DNA from 2 places in the Paenibacillus sp. FSL M7-0420 genome. Region 2 is predicted to be linked to the other one. Evidence: predicted binding sites of a transcription regulator. Region 2 holds the regulator's gene; the other holds the start of a gene.
The links. Region 2 encodes LexA, which represses DNA repair genes until DNA is damaged. Its sites were predicted from a motif close to CGAACATATGTTCG; they were not measured.
Positions count from the first base shown of each region.

Region 1: MKX51_RS22425 (ImmA/IrrE family metallo-endopeptidase) is a predicted target of LexA. The motif match lies at 1,742-1,755, and genes of this name have one in related genera.

Region 1 covers NZ_JBBOCJ010000001.1:5,261,528-5,266,673, forward strand. The annotation lists gene MKX51_RS22400 (glycosyl hydrolase) at 1-205, opposite strand, end outside; gene MKX51_RS22405 (NucA/NucB deoxyribonuclease domain-containing protein) at 368-808, shown strand; gene MKX51_RS22410 (hypothetical protein) at 937-1,083, shown strand; gene MKX51_RS22415 (hypothetical protein) at 1,131-1,286, opposite strand; gene MKX51_RS22420 (YjfB family protein) at 1,456-1,632, shown strand; gene MKX51_RS22425 (ImmA/IrrE family metallo-endopeptidase) at 1,776-2,318, shown strand; gene MKX51_RS22430 (hypothetical protein) at 2,411-2,575, shown strand; gene MKX51_RS22435 (undecaprenyl-diphosphate phosphatase) at 2,586-3,389, opposite strand; gene MKX51_RS22440 (hypothetical protein) at 3,580-3,819, opposite strand; gene MKX51_RS22445 (hypothetical protein) at 3,996-4,214, opposite strand; gene MKX51_RS22450 (DUF6199 family natural product biosynthesis protein) at 4,978-5,146, shown strand, end outside.
Region 2 covers NZ_JBBOCJ010000001.1:3,929,708-3,934,853, reverse strand. The annotation lists gene MKX51_RS16680 (GNAT family N-acetyltransferase) at 1-64, opposite strand, end outside; gene MKX51_RS16675 (hypothetical protein) at 428-553, opposite strand; gene MKX51_RS16670 (hypothetical protein) at 747-1,016, shown strand; gene MKX51_RS16665 (hypothetical protein) at 1,032-1,391, shown strand; gene MKX51_RS16660 (hypothetical protein) at 1,483-1,704, shown strand; gene MKX51_RS16655 (hypothetical protein) at 1,819-2,037, shown strand; gene MKX51_RS16650 (L,D-transpeptidase) at 2,117-2,455, opposite strand; gene lexA (transcriptional repressor LexA) at 2,644-3,270, opposite strand; gene MKX51_RS16640 (LysM peptidoglycan-binding domain-containing protein) at 3,468-3,884, shown strand; gene MKX51_RS16635 (DUF896 domain-containing protein) at 3,994-4,203, shown strand; gene MKX51_RS16630 (hypothetical protein) at 4,251-4,778, shown strand; gene MKX51_RS16625 (HAD family hydrolase) at 4,814-5,146, shown strand, end outside.

The DNA of each region.
Region 1 (5,146 bases), 1.3 Mb from region 2:
CCGGGCTCTCCAGGTAATCATGCTGACCGCTGATCATTCCCTGGCCCTGCAGCCAGTACAGCGTCTCCAGCAGCTTCCGTGCGGGAGCTCCCAGCTCCGCGTCAGCTGGAGCCATTTGTATTTTGCGAAAAGCCGCTTGCCACTGCACATCACCAATCAGCCGCGAGGCCGAATCCAGCAGGTCCCTGAGATTGCGCTGTTCCACATTTTCCACCATCCTTTTCATTGTGTTTGTACATATTATGACGAATTATGGAACTTCAGCACGGCAGATGCACAGAATTCGGGCTGTCACAATCCGGTATTCTTACGCTATACTATTCTGGGCACAGGCCTTATACCCATACCAACCTACAAAGGAGCAGATATGAAAGCCAAAAAGTCCATCATCAGTCTCATCATTATCGCCCTGCTAAGTCTTGCCGCCTACCTGCTGGAGGAGAACGGGCAATGGCTGCCGCAGACCCCTTCTGCGAATCCTTCGGAGGTCGTGAAGCTGAAGTTCCCGGCAGACCGCTACCCGGAGACCGCAAAGCACATCCAGAAGGCCATCCGCAAGGGAGAGTCAGCGATCTGCACCATCAACCGCAAGGACGCGGAGGAGAACCGCAAGGCGTCTCTGAAGGGAGTCCCCACGAAGAAAGGCTATGACCGGGACGAATGGCCGATGGCCATGTGTGCAGAAGGCGGAGCCGGGGCGCATATTGAGTACATAACGCCCAGTGATAACCGCGGAGCGGGAAGCTGGGTCGGCAATCAGCTGGAGGCGTTCGCTGACGGTACGCGTGTGGAGTTTATTTTCAAATAAGCCGGCATGTGGGGGATGTTATTCAATTTCACCGCGATACAGCGTAGAATGAAATGGGATAATATAACTTTGATGGAGAGCCGGAAGTGTTCTATATCTGTTATCGGGGCAAAAGGCTGTACGGCCCTATGTCCGAAGCTGAAGCCTTACAGGAATGGTTCGCGCTTGCAGGAACAATCAAAGAACTCTATATCATTGAAACCGATGCAGCTACAGGCAGAATCAAACGCCAGATCGGGCCAACGGCCCGTGCTCATAAGAAGAAAAAGAAATAGCCCTATCCGGCACAGGCCGGACAGGGCTACACTGGCTATTGGCGATTCTAGAACAAACAGGCTTTAGTGATGATAACCAGCAGAATGAACAGAACCAGAATGGCACCTGTCGAAGTCCAAGGGCTTACTACCGGAACGATTGGAGGTCCCTGATTCACTCCACCTACGTTATTTCCACAACCGCAACCATACTCTGCTCCCATAATTAATTCCTCCTCTTGAATATTGAATACAGCACAGAATATGTGGAATTCCGCCCCGTTGCATGGGCCAATTGGCAAAGAAATACCATTCACCTAACGGACAGGCGTCCAATGGTCGATATAGAGTATGAAGCAATAGCTTCAAAACAAATGGAGGGAGGAATGCCGGATGGATATTGCTGCATTATCCGTAGTGATGAGCCAGTCATCCTTACAGCAGGCCGCAGGGCTGCAGGTGATGAGCCTTGCCAAGGAGCAGGCGCAGAGCAGCGCCCAGGATATGGTTCAGATGCTGAGTCAGGCCACGCACCCCACCTTGGGAAAAACACTTGATATTCGGGCGTAATTCCTTTATGCTTACATACATAGGAACACCCGTTCCATATTTCAGCCGGTGAAGAGTACGCGCTGAACTGCTGCTTAGCCCTTACGGGCTTTTCTTTTGGCCAATAACACGAACATACGATCTTATATCTGGGGTGATTGATTATGCAAGGCTATTATCAGATGACCGCTTTGGAGAAATGGACAGAGGATCTGTACCAGCGCATAGGCATCCGCAAGCCGTCTGACATCTCCATCGATTACATAGCGAAGCGGCTCAATATCTGGGTACACTATCTGGATGTCAGAAGCAAGGCGATTGAGGCTGCGGCCGGAATGTACAGCATGTTCATCGACAACCGTCTTCCTCCCGAGCTGCAGCGGCTGGAATTCCTCCACGAGCTCTGTCATCTGCTGCGGCATGCCGGCAAGTCTACGCTTATGCCCGGAGTGTTCACGCAGGCGCAGAGAGATGAATCCGACCGGTTCATCCTGTATGCCTCCATGCCCTATAGTATGATCTCAGCGAATACGCTGCCCGAGCTTCGTGAGGATGCCGTTGCCGAGCTGGCTGTAGCGTTCCAGGTACCCGTCCCACTTGCTCTGCAGCGGATCGATCAGATCCAGAGACGAATTTTCCAGGGGCAATTAATGGCTGTTATGGAACGTAACGAAGACAGAAATATCATCCACAGACATATTCGCTAAGCAGTGCGGGGATAATACGCTATAGACCCGGAGGGCGGAGATTCCCCTCTAACACAGGGTTAGATTCTACTGTAAAGGGGATCACCATCGACATGGAAGCTATGCAAGTGATTCAATTACTGCTGACTCATCCGGAATACAGCGTGGATGCCGTCCACCCCGAGATCCCGGATTTTGTCGGCATTGAGACGATTGAAGTGGACCACGAGACCCAGACCTTCTCCATCCTGCTGCAGGAGCCTAAGGAATACGGCTGAGTGCAGGATTTTACAGAATAACAATTACATAGAATAGCCCCGCTAACACGAACCGGTACAGCGCGAACCATTCCAGGCGTAGCCGCTTAATCAGCTTGATGAACGTGACTACTGCAATCATGGCTACGAGGAAGGACGTCACGAACCCGATAAGCATCAGGGTCAGCGCATCTGAACTGAGTAGATCCCTGCTGTCATACAGGTCAAGGAGGCTTGCTCCGAACATCACCGGCACTGAGATCAGGAAGGTGAAGTCCGCAGCGGCTTTCTGGCTGGTTCCCAGCAGCAGACCGCCTGAGATCGTCGAGCCGGATCTTGAGAAGCCGGGCCACAGCGCCAGACACTGGAACAGCCCGATGCCGAAGGCTTGTTTATAATTCAGACCGTCCACGGTCTCTGCCGTTACGGTACTCCTGCTGCGTGCGGCGAAGATCATCAAGAGACCACCAGCAATCAGACCAATGAGGACCGGCTTGGGGCCGAATAGCTGGCTCTTGATCGTGTCCTTGAATAGTAGATAGATGATTAACGCTGGTACCATGGCCAGGATCATATGAATTGCATTCAATCCCTTACTCTTGGCGAAATCCATCTTAAGCATATTCACGCCAATGTTCACATACTTCTTCCAATACAGCAGCAGCACGGCCATTACCGCACCTAGCTGGATTACGATTTTGAAGGTAACCGCAGCCTCCCCCTCGAAATCCAGCAAATCCCCTGCCAGGATAAGGTGCCCGGTAGACGAGACCGGCAAGAATTCAGTCAACCCCTCAATAATCCCTAATATGATTGCTTTGATAGCTTCAGTCACTGGTGAATAGCCCCTTTCGGAAGTGAATCAATATATTTCCAGTATAAGAGGCAGGAAGGAAATTCCCCATCGTTTGACCTTACAATAACGGATTAGGTGTGACATAAATGTCATGTGGCGTTGTGACCACAAAAAAGCCACCAAGCTACTGGTGGCAAAATTTCATTATGCTCTATTCGTAAAATAGCCGCTATGCTAATTGTGTAATAACAAGATGTGCTGAAACGGGTCTTGTTCCTCCGGCAAGAGGAGTAATTGTAAGTGCAGCGGCATTTCCGGCAGGATTGCGAACGGTTAGAATACTGTTAATGACCGTTGTTTGCACGATCGCCATTTCTACGATTTGTGAGGTACCTGTTGCCCGCCCAACTACGGTATAAGCGAGATCTGCACCATTTAAAGTCAAGATTAGTTGTCCGGCTTCGTCCACGCTAACCTGAAACAGCACCTGATACGTCCCAATAGCCGCTAAATTAAAAGAACTCGGTCCGGTACGGGCAATCGTTGTCCCGCTGGTAGGGCCATCTTGAGGAAAGCTTACATCTGTGCCCGGCGCTACCGTTGCCGTATTATCAGAAGGCATCAGAGCAAAGAAATCAGCAAATCCTAATACCCCTCCCGCCGTTCCTGTTGCCCCGGTTGCTCCTGTTGCCCCGGTCGCTCCTGCAGCTCCTGCGGCTCCTGCAGCTCCTGCAGCTCCTGCCGCTCCGGCTGGCCCAGTGGCTCCTGTTGCTCCAGCCGACCCTGCAGCTCCTGCCGCTCCGGCCGGACCAGTAGCTCCGGCAATGCCTTGTGGCCCAATCGCTCCCGCCGGACCAGGTTCACCCTGAGGGCCCTGGGGACCTATGAGGCCCTGGGCTCCCGGAACTCCCTGCGCCCCTTGAGGGCCGACAGGCCCCGCTGCTCCCTGGGGGCCTATCGCTCCAGGTGGCCCGGGCACACCTTGGGGGCCTTGGGGCCCTGGAGGCCCGCCGGCAGGTCCCGGAGGACCTGCTGTTCCCTGGGGACCTCTTGCCCCCGGGATTCCCGGTATGCCCGGGGAGCCCTGCGCTCCTTGGGGCCCTGTGGGACCAATGACGGTTGGAGTAGTGACATTGACTTCAGGCGGTGGACAGGTTACTTTAACAACCTTTTTAATCACTTTCTTAACAACTTTCCGGTGTTCTTTTCTTTTTCTTTTTGGAGAAACGAGGGTGACGATTTTTTTAGGATGACATTTTTTATCGTCTGGACAACTCAATACGGACACCTCCCTAATAAGATAGTGTAGTGTACGCATCCCATCTGGTTTAGAAATGGACGAAAAACCAGTTTTTACTAGTCAGCAACCTAATTCCAAAAAAAACGGGCGTTAGCCATAGTAGTTACGCCCTTAAATACATCACAATGTCCCACACCAAATTTTATTATTTTTCGTATTTTAGAATTGGACAACTGATACTTCCCTGTCAGACCCGAATTTCTAATTCGGGTCTGTTTTTTGGTTATTCTCCTTCAAACTCATGCTGCATCAATTAAGCTGACGCTATAAATGATGTGCAACTTCAGATGCTCAATTCACGTAAAACTGATAAAGGAGCTGGTAAAAATGGTTGTCTTTGCTATTCTATTTGTACTGATTGCGATGCTGAATATCTTCTTCCCGGCCATGGGCTGGCATATGCGTTATGGCTGGATGGTCAAGGGCGACTCCGGCCCCAGTGAAGCCTATCTCATGATGAGCCGAATCACAAGTGTGATCGTTCTTATTCTCTTTT
Region 2 (5,146 bases):
CTATTGAACGCAATCTAATTTCATCATCTTGCCAATAATAGTTTGTATAATCTATATTTCGCATAAGTACACCTCCAAATAATATCACGATTCTATAAGTTTATCTCATGAAATATATATTTTGGAGGTGCTTTTTGATTATAAGTAATCTTAACATGATGACATTACTTAGATGGTGTAGTTCTAAGATTATTGTTCAAAGTCAAACGGGGGGCGGAAGATCTGCTACATTAGTATATAAGTTATTCCGAAGTATGTTTATAAAAAAGGCGCCTACTACCACCAAGCGTAGTATGTGCCTAGCTGCTTTGTAAGTTGGTTGATCGTAGGGAGGATCTCTGGCGAATATTCGCTGATCAGAACACCTTGGATGAGCGGCATAGCCTTAAGCGAAAATCCATTCACGTTCCCTCCCAGGTTTTATAGATTATTCTTCAATGGGAACCGGGGACCGGAAGGCATACCATAGCAGTCCATAAGCTATTCCGAAGTAAAGGATTACACCCAGTATGGATATGGACAGAAGAATGAGGATAACTTTATTTCCATTCATACATTTATCTCCTACATAAAAAAACTCTCCCGATTTTTAGTATGGGGGAGAGGAGTGAAGATGACGACTGAGCAAAGCCCTTACATCATAATATAAAGGAATTATAACTTCAGATCAATCCATTTTACATACTATTCCATCTCCTATATACTTAACCAGAAGAGAATCCTAGTGGCAGACATGGGAGCGGATGATGAAGAATACATATAAGATTATGCTTTCGCTGATGCTCATCCTGGCGTTGATAGGTCCGGTGGCTGGGGCGGAAGGAGTGGCTGTGCCAGCGGAGACCCAAGCTAGGCTTATGGAGCAATATGGGCTGGATGCGCCGGCTCTGCCGTTGTGGGATTGGAGCAGCATGGATGTCGGGGGCAGTGGTATTAGCAGTGGGATGCTCTTCGTGTACCGGATGATGTTGAATCCGCTGGGGGTCATGCTGCAAGAGATACTATATATTCTGTAGTAGAGGGGGAAAAGAATGAATTCGCGTTATGATACGCCAAGCCCTGCACGCAGAGTCCGCAGGAGATCGGGCGGTAAGTCGTTACTGGTCCTTATCCTTGTTCTGATTGTGATGGCGGTTACGAATCCGGGAAAGGAAGCATTCAGTGAATATTCTGTAAAGAATCTGGAGAATACGATTGATCAGGAAATAGGCGACGGAATTAGCAAAGTGGTGGCCCAGCCTGTAATTGAGTCTTTGACCGAGAGGGATAACTACATTTTGTTCTCAGTATTCAGTGTACCAGACCTTAAGAATACCAATTTTTTTACCCGGGATGGCGGGGCCACGAAGAAGTATATCGGATTGTTCAAAATCCTTTTTATTAAGCTGTAAATATGGTTTACATATTGTTCCATGACCCGGTATAATTGAATAGATTCGAGACGGAATCTTTAATATGGTTGTGGAACAAGGAGGAACGAAGTTGAATACGGCTTATAAAGTACTGTCCAGTGATGCTGATCTATTCGCTGCCGCACTGGCACAGGTACAGGTCTACGTCGTTCAGCTGGTTGATGGCAAACCGCATGTGATTGCTGATTATGCCGGACCTGTACAGAAATGGACACCGGAGTACATTGTGCTGGCCGGAATGACTTATAGACGCGATGAATTTGAATTCCGGGTACGATTGAACAAGAAGTAAGCAGATTCGCTGCCCACTACCTGCAGCTCTAACTAACATTACTGCCGAATCACACAATCTTTGGAGCCATTCTTGGCATCTCTTATACTATCCAAGTGTAAAAGAGGTGTAAAGATGAACCAAAGAGAACGTAACCGGATTCGCAGAGCCATTAATGTCCTGCTGACACAGCGGGCTGTCCTGCTGGAGAGACTGGAAGAAATCAATGAGAATCTGCGTAGAGTGCCTAGAGGTTCGCGGGCCAGAAGAGAGCTGCTGGCAGCCAGAGAATCGATCCGCGAGGCCATTCGTTTGAATACGGTGGCTATCCGTCTGTTGAGAAGTGTACTGTAGTCTGTATCCTCTCTAATTCATAGGAGTCACAGGAACCCTTGGGGCGCAATCTGGCGTCTCAAGGGTTTTTGCGACGTTCCTATTCCCGGATGGTGACACGGGTACCTATGGGAACGAGGGCGGCTAGAGCCAGAACATCTGCGTTATACATTCGAATACAGCCGTGTGAGACCATGTGGCCGATGGAGGATGGGTCATTGGTTCCGTGGATGCCGTAATGCGGCTTGGACAGTCCCATCCAGAAGGCACCGAACGGACCGCCCGGATTGGGCTGTTTGTTAATGATGGTGTATTCGCCTACAGGCGAGACGGTTAACATTTTGCCGATGCCGACAGGGAAGCCTCTGGTGACAACGTCATTATCCAGCAGGTACAGCATGCGCTGTGACAGATCGACGATAATTCGGTAATTGGGCATACAGATCAGCACTCCTTTGTAACAGGATATGTGCGGAGCTATGCAGCGGTTCGCAGAAAAAATGGCCAAAAAGCCGAATGCGAACAAATGTTTGTATACAGCTTTTTGGCCACTACACGAAGTAAAATGAACATAAAACAGGCTGCTTCGCATGGTGCGGAGCAGCCTGTTCTTAAGCGGGGAGTAGATTAGTGGATATCGCGGAATAATCCGATGACCCGGCCCAAAATTGTAACGCGGTTGAGGCGGAGAGGCTCGTACGCCGGATTCTCCGGCTGCAGCCTGATATGATCCCGTTCTTTGTAGAAGGTCTTGACAGTTGCTTCATCTTCTTCGGTCATCGCTACAACAATATCGCCGTTGTCGGCAGTCTGCTGCTGGCGCACGATGACATAATCCCCGTTCATAATTCCGGCATCCACCATACTGTCACCAAGGACAGATAGCATAAATACCTTGTTATCACCTACATAATGAGCAGGCAACGGGAAGTAATCCTCAATATTCTCTGTTGCTGTAATAGGAACACCAGCTGTAACCTTACCCACTACCGGGATGCGGGTAACGGTCTGGACGAATTGATGCACATTCTCTGAATCTTCCTGGCCGAGTAATTCAATGGCACGCGGTTTTGTTGGGTCACGCCGGATCAGGCCCTTCTTCTCAAGCCGGTCCAAGTGACCATGCACGGTGGAGCTGGAGGCCAGTCCGACAGCCTCGCCAATCTCGCGGACGGACGGAGGATAACCCTTGCTGCGGACTTCATTACGTATAAATTCCAGGATCGCCAGCTGACGACTAGAAATCTTTGACATCGGTATCAACCCCATATACTATGTTTGGGAAAATTATAACATAGAACTTCCGTTCGTACAAACATAAGTTCTAAAATGAGGAAAATAAGAGAACGGAAATAAAGAGAACAAATGTTCCGAAAAAACTATTGATCGAAACACATGTTCGTGTTATATTATTTTCGAAAGCAAGAACATGTGTTTGGAGGATGATAATCATGTTAAAGTATAGTACATACAACAGCATCTACAATAATGAGGATATCAAGGTGTCCGCTCCCGGTAATCCAACTGCTCATAGTAATGTAACCAAGATCAAGGACGCGATTCTTCATAGTGTCGCTGCGCTATCATCGCTATTCCGTCAGGTCAGCCTGATGAAGCTGGTTCTGGTGCTGATGCTTGTTATTTCGGGATTCACTGTGGTGGGGAATGTTTTTGCCGGTTCGGTTTCGTCGATGAAGCCGGATAAGCGGATTGTAGTCGAACGCGGGGATACCTTATGGAGTATTGCGTTAAGCAACAAGCCTGAGGACATGAAGACAGCCGTATATATAGAAGGAATAATGAAGAGTAATCATTTGGAGAACAGCGTCATTAAGGCCGGAGATATTCTCACTTTACCTGTATATTGAAGGAATGTGTCATGCTAATGATCGACTCAGAGAGCTTTCAGGGGGTAGACCTTGACAAGCTCTTTTTCTCATGGCAAAGTTAAAATGAATTTAGAGGGAGGGAAACGTATTGAATATTGACGAATTGGTCGCACGCATCAATGAATTGGCACGCAAAGCTAAGAACGGCGGCCTGAATGAAGAGGAACTGGCTGAACGAGCCAAGCTCCGCGAGATTTACCTGGGGAATATCCGCACTAACTTTCGGGCCCAGCTTGATACTATCGAAATTGTGGACAATCCGGAGCATGAAGAGGGCAATAACGGACTTAAGCATTAGCCGGTTGCCTTTTCATAGATAATACAGGATGACTAGGGGGAACTTACATGGCCCGTTCTTGGGAAAGAATGGTTCAACGCAACACCAAGCAAATTAACCAGCAAAGAAAGAAGCAGGGGAAGGACTCCATTTACACTTCCAGCACTAAGACTGCTGCGAAAAGCATCGATATTTTCAAAGGCCGCAATATTGTATTCCCCGTTGTACTGATGCTGCTTGGCATCATGTTCTGGGTGGTCGGCTCAATTGACGAAGCCAAAGGAAGCGGGATTCTGGCCAACTGGCTGGGTGTAGTGCTGTACTTCCTGCTTGCTGCGCTGCTGTTCTTCCGCCGTCCCTTCCTTAAGGTTGAGCGTGCGCGTATCTCTACTATTAAATACAACCGCGAACGCTTCCTGGCTGCGGCGGATATTGAAAAGATCACTTTATCGCGCAGTGTAGTTACTATTAAGTATAAGGGTAAGCGCAAGCAGTGGATTTTCTCCAAGCTGATTAACCGATATGACACCGCTGCGATGGGGGAACGCCTGGAGCAGTTCGCCAAGAACAACAACATTGAGGTTGTGCACGAATAGGAAGACAGACCAGCATATAGGGAGTGGAAGAACAAATGCCGATTACCGCCGTACTATTTGACCTTGACGATACTCTGCTGTGGGATGACCGCAGTGTGGAAGAAGCCTTCCGCTATGCTTGTGAGCATGCTGGAGATTCCGTTGATCCCGGGGAGCTTGAAGCTGCTGTTCGCAGGGAAGCTCGTACACTGTACGAATCCTATGAGACGTATCCGTTCACGAAGCTGATCGGTATTAACCCGTATGAAGCGCTGTGGGCGAACTTTACTGCCGGTGAGCAGCCGGAGTTCCGTCAACTGGAACAGCTTGCCCCTGTCTACCGTAAGGAATCCTGGCGCCGCGGCCTGGCCTCACTCGGGGTAGAGGAT